Regions from separate parts of the Brachybacterium sp. GCM10030252 genome, predicted to be linked through region 1. Evidence: riboswitches for the same ligand, from Rfam matches in the RefSeq annotation. Region 1 holds a riboswitch; the other holds the start of a gene.

Evidence for each region. Region 1 has a riboswitch for thiamine pyrophosphate ahead of ACFQRJ_RS10980 (ECF transporter S component). Riboswitches for the same ligand answer to the same signal wherever they lie in the genome.
Region 2: it holds a riboswitch for thiamine pyrophosphate, as region 1 does, so the genes downstream of both, ACFQRJ_RS10125 (TenA family protein) here and ACFQRJ_RS10980 (ECF transporter S component) in region 1, are expected to answer to the same signal.

What each region holds. Positions count from the first base shown of each region.
Region 1 is NZ_JBHTDM010000010.1:122,690-130,204, forward strand. Features, by position in the region: gene ACFQRJ_RS10955 (Fpg/Nei family DNA glycosylase) at 1-3, shown strand, start outside; gene ACFQRJ_RS10960 (alpha/beta fold hydrolase) at 1-1,064, shown strand, start outside; gene ACFQRJ_RS10965 (GNAT family N-acetyltransferase) at 1,075-1,611, shown strand; gene ACFQRJ_RS10970 (ankyrin repeat domain-containing protein) at 1,612-2,064, opposite strand; gene ACFQRJ_RS10975 (ATP-binding cassette domain-containing protein) at 2,074-4,170, opposite strand; gene ACFQRJ_RS10980 (ECF transporter S component) at 4,181-4,762, opposite strand; TPP riboswitch at 4,809-4,916, opposite strand; gene ACFQRJ_RS10985 (glycosyltransferase) at 4,951-5,517, opposite strand; gene ACFQRJ_RS10990 (M13 family metallopeptidase) at 5,537-7,515, opposite strand, start outside.
Region 2 is NZ_JBHTDM010000009.1:318,278-325,792, reverse strand. Features, by position in the region: gene ACFQRJ_RS10135 (homocysteine S-methyltransferase family protein) at 1-743, shown strand, start outside; gene ACFQRJ_RS10130 (hypothetical protein) at 972-1,244, shown strand; TPP riboswitch at 1,491-1,584, shown strand; gene ACFQRJ_RS10125 (TenA family protein) at 1,701-2,363, shown strand; gene tenA (thiaminase II) at 2,360-3,022, shown strand; gene ACFQRJ_RS10115 (polysaccharide lyase family 1 protein) at 3,330-4,571, shown strand; gene ACFQRJ_RS10110 (NupC/NupG family nucleoside CNT transporter) at 4,731-6,110, opposite strand; gene ACFQRJ_RS10105 (TSUP family transporter) at 6,311-7,033, opposite strand; gene ACFQRJ_RS10100 (PadR family transcriptional regulator) at 7,150-7,497, shown strand; gene ACFQRJ_RS10095 (permease prefix domain 1-containing protein) at 7,499-7,515, shown strand, end outside.

The DNA.
Region 1 (7,515 bases):
TGAGCTCTGCGTCCGCACCCCCGCCCCTGCCTCTGAACGCCTCCGGCCACCTGCCCGTGGGCGACGGGCACGAGATCTGGTGGGAGGAGAGCGGCACACCCGACGGCGTGCCCGTGCTCTACCTCCACGGCGGCCCGGGGAGCGGACTGAGCCCCGGGTACCGCCGCAGCGCTCCCTCTGATCGCTGCCGGATCGTCGGCCTCTCCCAGCGGGGCGCCGGGGCCTCGACCCCGTCGGCCGGAGCCCCCGGTCCCGTCGACCTCGGTGCGAACACCACCGCGCACCTGGTCGCCGACATCGAGGCACTCCGCGAGCACCTCGGCATCGACGCCTGGATCGTCGAGGGCGTCTCGTGGGGCAGCACGCTCGCCCTCGCCTACGCCCAGGCGCATCCGGACCGGGTGCTCGGAGTGGTCCTCTTCGCCGTCACCAGCACCTCGCGGCGCGAGGTCGACTGGATCACCGAAGGGATCGGATCCGTGTTCCCCGAGGCCTGGGATCGGTTCGCCGGCTTCGCCGAGACGCACGGCGACTTCGATCGACGCAGCACCTCACCGGCGCGAGTGCGACTGGTCGAGGCCTACCGTCGTCTGCTCGAGGGCGACGAACCCGATCTCGTCGACGCCGCGGCCGAGGCCTGGATGACCTGGGAGGACGAGCACATCCGCATCGGCACCGGCTCCACCGAGATCGCGACTCCGCCCGCGGATCTCACCGACGAGCAGCGACGTGAGCGCCGTACCTTCGCCCGCCTCGTCACCCACTACTGGGCCCACGACGGGTTCGTCGCCGACTGGGCCGCGCGCTGGGGCGGCGTGCCGGGTGCCGGCCTGCTGGGCGGTATGGGCCGCTTGGCCGGCGTCCCGGGCGTGCTGATCCACGGCCGACGCGACGTCTCCGGCCCCGCCGTGACCGCCTGGGAGCTGCATCGTGCCTGGCCGGGCAGCGAACTGGTGATCATCGAGGACGAGGGCCACGGTGGGCCGCGGATGGTCGAGCAGTGGCGGGCCGCCGTCGCGCGACTGGCGGCGACGGCGGGAATGCCGCAAGCTCCCGAGCAGTAATGTGGTGACCATGCCTGAACCCGTGATCCATCCAGCGGCGTCGGCTCCGGACCCGGAGACCGGCGCCGTGCTGCGACGCTCCGTCGTGCCCGACATCGACCCCCGCACGCTCTACCTGCTCGCGAAGCTCCGCCAGGACGTCTTCACCATGGAGCAGAAGGCCACCGACCCGGACCTCGACGGTCGCGACCTCGAGGCCACGACCACCCTTCTGTGGATCGAGGTGCCCGGGCCGGAGGCCGAGGCCGCCGGGCTGGAGCGCGAACCCGCCGCGCACATCCGCGTCCTCCACGAACCCGGCGGCGTGCTGCGCATCGGCCGGCTCGCCGTGCGGGCCGCGAACCGTCGCGACGGCTTCGGGCGCCGCATCATGCGCGCGGCGCTGGACGTGGCCCGCGAGCAGGCGCCGCAGGCCGAGGTGCACATCGACGCCCAGGCCTACCTCGAGACGTGGTACCAGTCGATGGGCTACGAGACCGTCGGCGGCCTGTTCATGGAGGCAGGCATCGAGCACGTGCCGATGGTCTACCGCCATCCGGCGGACTGATCAGTCCTCGCGTCGGGCCGCGTGCTCCTCGATCAGCGTGATCATCTCGCCGCGCTCGAAGAACCGGGCCGTCTCCAGCGCGTCCGGGGAGCCCAGGCCCGGGTCCGCCCCGGCCTCCAGCAGTGCCACGGCGACGTCCGTGTAGCCCTTGAACGCGGCCCCGGCCAGCGGGGACTGACGGCGGTCGTTCAGCAGGTCGACGTCGGCCCCGCGGGCGGCGAGCTCACGCACCAGCTCGGCGTGGCCGTGGTAGGCGGCGAGCATGAGGGCGCTGTTGCCGGAGGCGTCGCGCAGGTTGGCGGGGGCGCCCCGGTCGATCAGCGGCAGCAGGCCGTCACCGTCCCCGCGCCGAGCGGCGTCGAGCATCGAGTTGGCCAGGGCGATCACCTCCTCGTCCTCGGAGGCGGGCACGTCGGGCCGGGTGGAGGGCTGGGGCTGGATGTCGTCGTTCACGCTGCCAGGCTAGACCAGCAGCTCCGCGATCGCGGGCCAGATCAGCAGCGCCACCGCGATCGCCGCGCCGAGCACGTCGGCCGGCCCGAACCGGCTGGGTTCGGCCCAGGTGCGCCGCGTCGCGGTCGCGAAGCCGCGGGCATCCATCGCCAGCGCCTGCTGCTCGGCGCTGCGCAGGGTGTCGACCAGCAGGGCGAGCGTCGCCCCGGCCAGCAGCCGCGGCGAGGCGGCCGTGCCCAGCCCGCGCTGGATCCGGGTGCGCAGGATGATCTCCCACTGCCGCCCGAGGTGCCCGACTCGCACCAGCGCGACCACGGAGGCCGCGACCGGCCTGGCGGGCAGTCTCAGCCGGCCTCCGAGGGCGTCGCCGAGGGCGGTCACCTCCACGCTGCCCAGGGCCAGCACCCCCGGCGCGACGAACATCATGATCCGGGCCGCCTCCTTCAGCCCCAGCAGCCAGGCGTCCCCGGACAGCGCCGGCGCGTCCCCGAGCAGGGCGGTGGTCCAGGCCAGCCCGGCGGCCGAGAGCAGGATCGGGGTCAGCCGCAGCGCCGCGCCGCGCAGCGTGCGCACCGCCAGTGGGCCCAGCAGCACCAGCGGCAGCAGCGCGAGCAGACCGCCCTGCCAGGTCTGGACCGCGAACGAGCCGATGGCGGCGAGGATCCCGATCAGGCAGAGGGTCAGCGGGTTCAGGGCGTCAGCCGGGATCCGGCGGCGCGGCGGGGGAGGAACCCCGTGCTCTGAACCCGGCAGCTCGATCCGGTGATCGGCCCGGGCGATGAGCTCGGGGTCGTGGGTCGCGGCCAGCACCGCGCAGCCGCGCGCGGCGGCCTCCTCGAGCAGGTCCAGCACGGCGCCGCGGCGGCGCGCGTCCAGCCCGACCGTCGGCTCGTCGAGGACCAGCAGGTCGGGCTGCTGGGCGAGGGCGGCCGCGAGTGCGGTGCGGCGCTGCTCCCCGCCGGCGAGCCGATAGGGGTTGGCCCCGGCGAGATGGGCGAGGCCGGCGCGCTCCAGGAGCTCGTCCGCGAGGTGCTCGTCGTCGGCCCACGGAGAGGCCAGCAGCTCCTCGCGCACGGTGGCGGCGACGAACGAGTGCTCCGGATCCTGGGGGACGACGGCGATGCGCTCGCGATCCGGGCGCCGGACGGTGCCGGTCGCGGGGCGCATCGCCCCCAGCAGGGCGCGGACGACGGTCGTCTTGCCGGCGCCGCTGGGCCCGGTCAGCACCGTCAGCTGCCCGGCCCGCGCCTCCAGGCCGACGGGGATCGTGACGCCCCGGCGCGGCACGGTGACCTCCTCGAGGGAGGCGACCACCGTCCCGGGATCGCTCCCGCTCGGACGCCGCGGAGACGGGCCGGCATCCGGCGGCGCCTCCCGCCCCGCCAGCACTCCGGCCTCCTCGAGCAGGTCGCTCTGGGCGGCCAGCACCGTCCGCGGGTCCCCGTCGGCGAGGATCCGGGCCTGCTCGCCGAGGACCACCAGGCGGTCCACGTGATCCAGCCAGGGCTCGATCCGGTGCTCCGCGACGACCAGGGTGCGGCCCTCGGCGCTGGCCAGGATCGCCGAGCGCACCTGCTGGGCGGTCTCGGCGTCGAGCATGCTCGTGGGTTCGTCCAGCAGCAGCATGTCCGGGCCGAGCGCGAGGGCGCCGGCCAGGGCGACGCGCTGCTGCTGCCCGCCGGAGGCCTCCAGCGGGCCGCGCGACGGCTCCAGGTCCACCTGCGCGGCATCCAGCGCCGCCGCGGCCCGCCGGTGGACCTCCGGCCGGGGCAGGGCCGCGTTCTCGGGCCCGAAGGCGACATCGCGGCCCACGGTCGCGGCCACCAGCGCGTGCGCGGGATTCTGCAGCAGCAGGCCGCGCTCACCGGGCCGGGACGAGACCGCCATGTGCCCCGAGAGCTCGCCGGCCTCCTCATCGAGAAGACCGGCGAGGGCGCGCAGCACCGTCGATTTCCCGCTGCCGCTCGCGCCGGCGAGCAGCACGCGCTGACCGGCGGGGATGCTCAGGTCGAGGTCGGCGACCGTCGGCTCCCGCCGCGAGTTCGGGCGCCAGCTGACCCGGGACAGCGCAAGCGCGGCCCCGGCGGCGGACTCCCTGGTTCTCACGCCGCAGTCCTCACGCCGCGGCGGCGCGGGCGTGCTCCCGTCCCGCGGCGAGCGAATCCACCGCGCCGGTGGCCACCAGGGCACGGGTCGCGGCCCAGCCCAGGCCGCCGCCCAGCGCGGCGCCGGAGACGAGGAAGAACCCGAGCAGGATCAGGGCGAAGGGCCAGCTCATCTCGGGGTAGTAGGCGAAGCGCTCCCAGATCCATTCCAGGCCGCCGGCGAGGACTCCGCCGAGGACGGCCACCGGGAGCGTGAAGCGGCGGTACGCGGTCAGCGCGACGGCGAGCTCGACGCCACCGCCCTGCAGCAGCCCGGAGACCACGGTGCCCCAGCCCCACTGGCCGCCCAGCAGCATCTCGAGGCATGCCGCGATCATCTCGGCCAGCAGCGCCGCGCCGGGCTTGCGGACGATCAGGGCGGCGAGGACGGCGGGCAGGAACCAGATGCCCACCAGCAGACCCTCGGCGGGGCGGAACGCCATCGTCAGCGGGCTGATCAGGGTGTAGAGCTGGCCGTACCCCAGGAACGCGACGCCGAAGGCTGCCCCGATCATGACGGTGACCAGCAGATCAATGGTGCGAAAGCGTGTCATCACTTCTCCTTCCTCTCACGGAAGGGGCGCACGGCATCATCGATGCCGCACGGATATCCCGACTCCCTACGCCGGTGTGAACCGGATCAGGTTCGAGGGTCTGCGCAGGTTCGCGCACTCTCAGCACCCCGTTGGTGCTCCCCTGTCAGTGGATGACCGGCACTCAGGATACTCCCTCGGCGGTGGCGTCAGCGCCGCGCCCGGATCGCCTGGTCGATGGCCGCGGCCGTCGCCTCGGGGTCCTCGGGCGTCAGCAGATACCCGGTGCCCTCGCGGCCGACGATCTCGACCATGGTCCCCGGCCGGGTGACGACCATGCGGTAGGACTGCCGCGCCTCACCGCCGGTCAGCAGCTTCCGGTCGCCGACGGGCCGCAGCTCCTCGGGCCGGGCGGGGATCACCATGCCGCGGCGCCATCCGTAGCCGCCGAGGCTCGCCCCGACGGCCGGCTGCGGCACGATGCGGTACTGGACGGTGCGGAAGCCGGCCAGCGGCCACGTCGGGCGCGGGAGGAACCCGCCGAGGCTCACCGTGAGGCCGCGGTCGTCGACGATGAAGCGCGTGTGCTGGCCCATCCAGGTCCACAGCGCCAGCAGGGCGAACACCCCGGCGGCCGGCGGCACGGCGGCCACGAGGCCGCGCTGGGCCAGCACCAGCGCCAGGACCGCACCGAACAGCAGGGTCAGGGCGATGCGGGTCCACCCGACCCAGGAGGGCCTGGTGGTGCCGACGTAGAATGGCGCCTCGGGCCTCACGGGATCCTCACCGTCGTGCTCACCAGATCGACACCCGCTCCTCGGGGGCGCGGTACATCCCGTCGCCCTCGCGCACGCCGAAGGCGCTGTGGAACTCGTCGAGATGGCCGGCGACCGTGTTGCAGCGGAACTCCATCGGCGCGTGCGGGTCCACCGCGAGCCGGCGGATCGCCTCCTGCGTGCGGTTCTTGCCCCGCCACACCGTCGCCCAGGACAGGAAGATGCGCTGCAGACCGGTGTACCCGTCCAGTTCGGCCGCGGCCTCCTCGGCGGACCGGCTGGCCAGGTACGCCTTCACGGCGATGGAGAGACCGCCGAGGTCGCCGATGTTCTCGCCGATGGTGAGGGCGCCGTTGACGCGGTGGGAGTCGTCGAGGTCGCGCGGGGAGAGCTCGGAATACTGGGCGATGAGGGCGGCGGCGCGGTCGTCGAAGGCCTGACGGTCCTCGGCCGTCCACCAGGTGACCAGGTTGCCGTCCCCGTCGTACTTCGAGCCCTGGTCGTCGAAGCCGTGGCCGACCTCGTGGCCGATGACCGCGCCGATGCCGCCGAAGTTCACGGCGTCCTCCGCCTCGCCGTCGAAGAACGGCGGCTGCAGGATGGCGGCGGGGAAGACGATCTCGTTGCGCCCGGGGTTGTAGTAGGCGTTGACCGTCTGCGGCGTCATGTGCCACTCGGTCTCGTCGATGGGGCCGCCGACCTTGGCGTACTCGTAGTCGGCGTCGAAGCGGCGTGCGGCGCGCGCGGTGGCGACCAGGTCGCCGGGGACCACCTCGAGCCCGTCGTACTCGCGCCAGCGCTCGGGGTAGCCGATCTTGGGGGTGAACTTCTCGAGCTTGGCCAGCGCCTTCTCCCGGGTGGCCGGCGTCATCCACTCCAGGGTCCCGATCGAGCTGCGGTAGGCCTCCAGCAGAGCATCGACCAGTGCGGTCATGCGCTCCTTGTGGGCCGGCGGGAAGTGGCGGTCGACGTACTCGCGGCCGACGGCGAAGCCCACGGCGCCCTCGACGAAAGCGACGCCGCGCTTCCAGCGCTCGCGCAGCTCCTCGGCGCCGGAGAGCACCTTCCCGAAGAAGGCGAAGTCCTCCTCGACGATGGCCGCGGGCAGGTAGGGGGCGTACGAGGAGACGGCGTGGAGGGCCAGCCAGGTGCGCAGCACGGCGAGGTCCTCGCCGGCCAGCAGCTCGGCAGCGGCGGAGACGAACTCGGGCTGGCCGACCGAGACCACGTCGAAGACCGATTCCGGGGCTCCGGTGCCCTCGATGTAGGCGGTCCAGGGGAAGGCAGGGGCCAGCTCGCGGCGCTGCGCCTCGTCCATCGGGTTGTAGGACTTCTCGCGGTCGCGCAGGCGCACGACGTCGACGTGGCATCCGGCCAGGCGGGTCTCGAAGTCCATCACCGCGGTGGCCTGTGCGTCCGCATCGCCCTCGACCAGGCCCTCGCGGCCGGGCAGGCCGGTCAGGCGGGCGAGAGCGGCCAGGTGCTCGGTGTAGGCCTCGCGGATCTGCCCGTAGTGCTCCTCGCGGTAGTAGGACTCATCGGGCAGGCCGAGCCCGCCCTGATGCAGTTTGACCTGGTAGCTGGAGGAATCGTGGTCGTCGGTCCACACGTAGGCCAGCAGGGCGCTCGCGCCCGAATCCGGGGCGGCCATGGTGCGGGTGATGGCCTCGAGGTCGTCGGCCGCGGTGATGGCGCTCAGCATGTCCTCGAGGGGCGCGGTACCGGCCGCCTCGATCGCCTCGGTGTCCATGAACATGCGGTACAGCGCGCCGACGCGGCCGCGGTCGGTGACGGGTGCTCCCTCGGCGGCCCCGTCCCCGGTCCCCGCCGCCTGCTCGACCTCTGCCGCCGCCTGCTCGACGATCTCCCGCACCCGCTCCTCGGAGAGGTCGCGCAGCTGATGGAAGGCTCCGTCGCTGGAGCGGTCCGCCGGGATCCGGTGCTCGCGCAGCCATCGCCCGTTGACGTGGCCGAAGAGGTCGTCCTGGAGGCGGATGC
Region 2 (7,515 bases), on a different contig from region 1:
TCCCGGGCAATCTCGTCGCCGGCAACATCTCCAACTCCAACATCTGGGACCCGGCGGACACCACGACGCAGCGCGAGGTCCGAGGCATGTTCGAGGAGATGGTCGGCTGGGCCGTCGAGGAAGGGGCCGACCTCATCGTCGGCGAGACCTTCTACTACGCCGAGGAGGCGCTGACCGCGCTCGAGGTCGCCAAGGCCTCCGGCCTGCCCGTGGTGATCACTCTCGCCCCGATGGCGTTCCAGGAGATGGCCGAGGGCGCCGGGATCGTCGAGACCGCACAGCGCCTCGAGCAGGCCGGGGCCGACGTGGTGGGGCTGAACTGCTTCCGCGGGCCGGCGACGATGCTGCCGTGGCTGCGCGAGATCCGCGAGGCCGTGGACTGCCACGTGGGCGCTCTGCCGATCCCGTACCGCACCACGGAGGAGGAGCCGACGTTCTTCAACCTCTCCGATCCCGCCGCGGCCGTGCCCTCCCCGCACGGGCGCACCTTCCCCACCGCCCTGGACCCCCTGCTGACCAACCGCTACGAGATCAGCGCCTTCGCCCGTGAGGCGCTGGAGCTGGGCGTGAACTACCTCGGGGTGTGCTGCGGCGCAGCCCCGATCCACATCCGCGAGGTCGCCGAGGCCGTCGGCCGCACCACCGAGGCGAGCCGCTACTCCGAGCGCATGGAGAACCACTTCATGTACGGCAGCAACGAGCGTCTCCCGGAGCACATCGTCGGCCTGGGCTCGCGCGCCTGAGCGTCGGCCCCGGGCAGGTACGGGTCCGGCCCGACGAGGCTCCGGGCTCCGCCCGAAGAGTTCGGGACTCGGCCCGAAGAGCTCGGGACTCGGCCCGACGTCGCTCGGGGCTCCGCCCGGCGCGAGGGCTTGAGCTTCCAGCGATCGCGGGCCGGAGCAGTCGATCATCGGCGCGGAATATCGGATACTGCCAGTGACCGGACACCACCGGAGGAAAGGAGCAGGACGATGACCAGCACGCCGCACGAGCACTCCCCCGAGGCCCCGCTCGAGGACGCCCTGGACCAGGAGGTCGATGCCCTGCCGGACGACGGGACCACGGACGCCCTCGGCTCCGAGGAGCTCGGCTCCGTCACCTCCGCCTACGCCGATCCAGCGGATGTCCTCGACCAGCGCCGCGAGGTCCCGCTCGACGAGGACTACGCCCCCGAGGCGACCGGTGAGGACGGCTCCGAGGACAGTGCCTTCGGGGCCGACGACGGCGCCTTCGACTCCGAGTGAACGGCGACCGACCGCAGGAGCGGGACGCCGCTCGCTGACCGGCAGGACCGTCGGTCCACCTGATCGGCGAGACCGTGGGCCCACCTGATCGCTTGATCTCCGACCCCTCGGTCATGCGGAGTCTCGTCGCGTGATCGGTGACCCTCCGGGGACCGACGTGGGCGATCACGGCCCCGCTCAGCCGCCCCGGGACCCGGCCTCAACGCCGCGGTCCCGGGGCGGCTCCTGCTATGTCGGGGTAAGGTCGTCGTCGACACGGGGTGCCCCGCCAGGGGCTGAGATCACACCCGACGAACCTGATCGAGTTAGCGCTCGCGGAGGGATGTCATGACGTCGCACTGCGTCACTGCGTCACTGCGCCGCTCGCCGCGTCGCGAGCGCGCCTCGAGGTCGGGCCCCGGGTCACCGGATCGGGAGCTCCCATCCGGACGGATCGACTGACGAGGAGAAGTCCCGATGTCCACCTCTTTCACCGACGACCTCCGTGAGGCCAGCGAACCCACCTGGACCCGAGCCGTCCAGCACCGCTTCGTGGCGGAGCTCCACGACGGGTCGATCCCCGACGAGGCGATGGCCGGATACCTGATCCAGGACCATCGCTTCCTCGACAGCTTCCTGGTGCTCCTGGGCGCCGGCATCGCCGAGGCCCCCACGTTCGAGGCCCGGCTGCGGCTGTCGCAGTTCGTCGGCGAGGTCGCCGGGGACGAGAACACCTACTTCCTGCGCGCGTTCGAGTCCCTGGGCGTGAGCGAGCACGACCGCGCAACCGTCCCGGACACGCTGGCGACCACCGGCTTCACCACCATCTTCCGCGAAGCCGCCGAGACCCGGGACTATGCCGCGATCCTCGCCGTGCTGGTGGTCACCGAATGGCTCTACCACGACTGGGCCGCCGCCGCTCCGGACCCGCGGCCGAGCAGCTTCGTCCACTCCGAATGGATCGACCTCCACGACAACCCGGACTTCGCCGGCTTCGTGAACTTCCTGCACGCCGAGCTCGACGCAGCAGGACCCGGCAGCCCCGAGCGGGCCCGGGAGTTCTTCGAGCGCACCGTCGCCCTCGAGCTCGACTTCTTCGAGCAGTCCTACCTCCACCCGTTCACCGGGGAGGCACGATGAGCCTGTTCGACGATCTCAGGTCCGCCGCCCTGCCCGACTGGGACGATTACACCCGCCACCCGTTCGTCGAGCAGCTCGGCGCGGGCACACTGCCGCTCGCCGCATTCCAGGACTACCTGATCCAGGACTACCTGTTCCTCGTCCAGTTCGCGCGGGCCAACGCGCTGGCCGCCTTCAAGAGCCGACGGCTCGAGGACATCCAGCACTCCGCCGATGCCCTCGCGACGACCCTGGCCGAGACCGAGCTGCATGTGCGGCTCACCGCGAGCTGGGGCATCGATCGCTCGCAGCTGGACGCCGCACCCGAGAAGCAGGCCACCGTCGCCTACACCCGGTACGTGCTGGACAGCGGGCAGGTCGGGGACCAGCTCGACCTGAATGTGGCCCTCGCCCCGTGCGCGATCGGGTACGCCGAGATCGGGGCCCGTCTGGCTCCCCGCCTCGAGGAGCAGCCGGAGCACCCCTACCGCGACTGGATCGCCGAGTACGCGAGCGAGGAGTTCCAGCAGGCCGCGCGCGACGCCATCGCCCACCTCGACGTCCTGGCGGCGCGGTCCCTCACCGAGCAGCGATTCGAGGAGGTGGCCACGGTGTTCCGCACCGCGACCCGGCTCGAATCCGCCTTCTGGCAGCAGGCGCTGGACGGCGCCGTGGAGTGAGGGGCCACGCCGCGGCGGGCAGCCAGAAATCGGTTCCCGCCCGCCATCGAGGGTTGATACGAGGCCAGCGGCACAGTATGGTCGCACCCAAGATCAGCGGGAAACCGGTTTCTCATCGCGAGGGCGCGAGGATGATCCGCGCTCTGCCACGACATCCCCTGTGTGGTCGCCGTACCCGAGAGGCGAACCCGCTGCGATCGGACGAATGACCCCGCCGACGGCGGTCCATTCGAAGGACAGCAATCCACACTCAGGAGAGCCCGTGCTACGACGCCGACGTTTGATGCAAGCCCTGACCACCGCAGCGGTGGCTGCCCCCCTGACTGCTGTCGGCGCGACCACCGCGCAGGCGCGCCCCGAGGACCCGGCGCGAGAGACCCTGCGCGCCGGGGACGGCTGGGGGTCCGCCGGCGCCGGCACCACGGGAGGTGCCGACGCCGCCGGCGACATGGTGTTCACCGTGACGACCAAGGCCGAACTCATCTCCGCGCTCGAGCGAGCCGGCGACGAGCCCGTGATCATCACGGTCCGCGGCACGATCGACATGAACACGGGGCCCGACGGGGCTGCGCTGACGTGCGAGGACTACGCCGACCCCGCGTGGGACCTGGAGGCGTACCTCGAGGAGTACGACCCGGCCCACTACGACGGTGACCCGGAGGGACCGCTCGAGGACGCACGCGACCGTTCCCACCAGGCACAGCTGAACAGCATCCAGCTGGACCTGCCGAGCAATCTCACGCTCATCGGTGAGGACGACGCACGCCTGATCGGTGTGAGTCTGATCCTGCGCGGCGAGAACATCATCGTGAGGAACCTGGAGCTCACCGGCATGGAGAACTGCTTCCCGCAGCGCAACCAGGACGGGTGGGTCTCCGAGGGTTTCGACGTCGTCGGTCTGATCGGCGCCAAGAACGTGTGGCTCGATCACCTGACCATCGACGGACCGTATCGCGCAGGCGAGCCCAAGGAAACCATCTTCGGCGACGTGGTCCACCGGGTCGACGGCCTGCTCGACATCACCAATCAGGCAGACCTGGTCACCGTCAGCTGGAGCACGATCAGGAACGGGAGCACCTCGGTGCTGATCGGCAACAGCGACAGCAAGCCGGAGGACGAGGGCAAGCTTCGCGTGACCTTCCATCACAACCGGTTCGAGAACCTCGCCGAGCGAGCCCCACGCGTCCGCTACGGGGCTGTCCACGTCTACAACAACCTGTTCGTCATCCCCGACGCAGAGCACTTCGTCTACTCGTGGGGAGTCGGCGTGAACTCCAAGCTCTGGATCGAGGACAATGCCGTGCGTGCCGTCGACGGTGTGGCCCCCGCGGAGCTCGTGCACGCATGGGGCGGGACCGAGGTGCACATCGGCGCCACACGATTCAATGGACAGGACGTCGACCCGCTCGCCGCGTACAACGAGGTGGCCGAGGACGCGCTGGTCGAGTACCCGGGCCCGGCCCCGACCCTGTACGGCCACCGCCACCCGCTTCCCGCGGTGGAGCCCGTCGTCCGCGCCAAGGCAGGCGCGCACGGACTCTCCCGGTAAGACCCCGGGGAGCCCGCCACCGGAGGCCGGTACACGACATCTCAGGGCCGGGCCTGCCCGCAGGTATCCGACGACGTCCCACCGAGCAGGTGCTCCGGGTCAGCGCCCACCGGACTCCTGAGGACCTGCTCGGCGGGGCCGCGCCGGCCGGCCGCCGACTCAGGCCAGCAGGATGCCGGCGATCGTGGCGCTCATGAGGTTGGCGAGGGTCCCGGCGAGGATGGCCTTGATGCCCATCTGGGCGATCTCGGAACGGCGCTCGGGGGCGATCTGGCCGATGCCGCCCAGCAGGATGCCCAGGGAGCTGAAGTTCGCGAAGCCGGTCAGGCTGAAGGTGATGATCGCCGCGGACTTCTCGCTGAAACTGCCGGCCTCGGGACCGAAGTTGGTGAAGGCGACGAACTCGTTGAGCACGAGCTTCTGCCCCACGAAGCTGCCGGAGGCGACGGCCTCGCTCCACGGCACGCCCAGCATGACCATGACCGGGGCGAACACGTAACCCAGGATCTGCTCGAACGTCAGGTCACCGGCACCGAACCAGTCGCCCACCGTGCCGATCAGAAGGTTGACCAGGCCGATGAGAGAGATGAAGGCCAACAGCATCGCCCCGATCATGGCGGCGAGCTTGAGCCCGTCGCCCGCGCCACCGGCCGCGGCGTCGATGACGTTGCGGTACTGGATCTCGCCGAGGTCCTCCTCGGCGTCGTCCGTCGTCTCCTCGCCAGTGGCCCCGGCGGAGGCGTCGGACCTCGTCGCGCCGGCAGTGCCGGCAGTGCCGGAGCCGGCCGGGACCGTGCTGCTGTCTCCCGAGCGTGCCGCCCGCCGCGACTTCGCGGCGCGGCTGCTCGCGGCGACCAGCTCGGCCTCGCGAGCGACGGCATCGGGATCGTCCTCGGGCACGATGATCTTGGCCATCAGGAGGGCGCCCGGAGCGGCCATGAAGCTCGCCGCGATGAGGTATTCCAGCGGGGCGCCCAGCAGCGAGTACCCCACCAGCACCGAGCCGGCGACGGTCGAGAGCCCGCCGACCATCACCGCGAACAGGCCCGAGCGGGACAGCCGCTTGATGTAGGGGCGCACCACCAGGGGTGCCTCGGTCTGCCCCACGAAGATGTTGGCGGCGGCATTGACGGATTCGGCGTAGCTGGTTCCCAGCAGTTTGCCCAGCGCGCCGCCGAGCCAGGAGACGACCTTGGGCAGGATCTTCCAGTGGTAGAGCACCGCGGTCAGCGAGGCGAAGAAGATGATCACCGGCAGCACCTGGAAGGCGAAGACGCTCCCCTCCTCGGGCAGCACCGGCCCGAACAGGAAGGAGATGCCCTCGCCGGAGGTGTTGATCACGGCCTGGAAGCCCTCCGAGACCTTCTGCAGGGCCCACCGTCCCGGCCCCCAGTACAGGACCAGCACGCCGAACCCGACCTGGAGCGCGAGCGCCCCCAGGACGGTGCGCAGGCGGATCGCCCGGCGGTTGCTGGACAAGGCGAGAGCGATCAGCAGCAGGCCTGCCATCCCTCCGATGCCCCAGAGCAGGTCGACCATCGCTCTCACCTCACAGAAGCAGATCAGGAATATATGCCGCGGTCGCAGGCGCCAGTGTAGGGGTCGCTCGGACGTGCGCCTGCCGCGGCGGGGCCCGTACGTGGCGGTGTCCTCGTCCGGCTGCTGCCGGTACATCGTCCTGCGGCCGTAGCGTGAGGTGAAGGTCGGGTCAGGCCCGCACCCGGTCACCCCGCGCCGGCTCAGGCGAGCGCCCGGACGATCGTCACCAGCGCACCGGCGACGGCCAGGACCACCACGACTCTCATCATCGTCGGCCCGGAGAAGCGCCCGGCGAGCCGCTGGCCGACGACGGTGCCGCCCAGGATGGCTGCGATGGTCACGATCCAGCCGCCGATGCCGAACGACGGCAGGGCCCACTTCGCGGCGAGGGACACGATGCAGATCACGGCGAAGTGCGCCTGGATCGAGGCCGCGAACCCACGGTGCTCCCATCCCGTGGCGATCGCGTAGACCGCCACGGCCGGGCCGCCGACGCCCGCGGTGACGTTCATGAAGCCCGACGCCGTGCCGAATGCCGAGCTGACCGTCATCGAGTCCTCGAGCCGTCCCGAGCGGAAGAACACGGTGACAGCGATCGCCACGAGGACCGATAGCCCCACCAGCACGGCGAGCGGATCCGCCGGCAGCACCAGCAGCACGAGCGCTCCGATGCCGATGCCCACCAGGGAGAACGGCGTGAAGCGCAGCAGACGCCGCCACTGGACGTCCCGACGCAGGAGCCAGAGGTTCACGGACGAGGACACCAGTCCGCAGAGGTTCGTGACCAGGACGCCCTCGAACGCCCCGAGCGTCAGCACCAGGAAGGGAGCGACGACCAGGGCGAACCCCATGCCGGTCAGCCGCTGCAGTCCCGCCCCGACGCCGACGATCACGGCGAGCAGGGTCAGGGCGGTGAGCGTCACCCGAGCCAGCCTACGGCGGCACGGTCGCCGGGACGACGATGCGACTGCCCCCCTCCGCCGGTCACACGACACCGTGCTATTGACTATGGTGTGTGGCGCACACTATCGTGTGAGTTATGAGCGATGCCTTCGAGACTCACCTGCAGGAGCTGCGGCGCGGCACGATCGTGCTCGCCTGCCTCCAGCTGCTGCGCACACCCGGATACGGCTACGGACTGCTGCTGGATCTGGAACGCCACGGCTTCGCCACGGACGCCAACACCCTCTACCCGCTGCTGCGCCGCCTCGAGAAGCAGGGCCACCTCGCCAGTGAGTGGAACACCGACGAGGCGCGCCCGCGCAAGTTCTACCGCACCTCGGCCGAGGGCATCCGCCTGGCCGAGACCCTCACCACGGAGTGGCTCGCGCTGACCGACGCGATCACTTCCCTCACCGACGACGACCGCCCGGACCAGGAGAACTGAGATGACCACCCCAGCCAC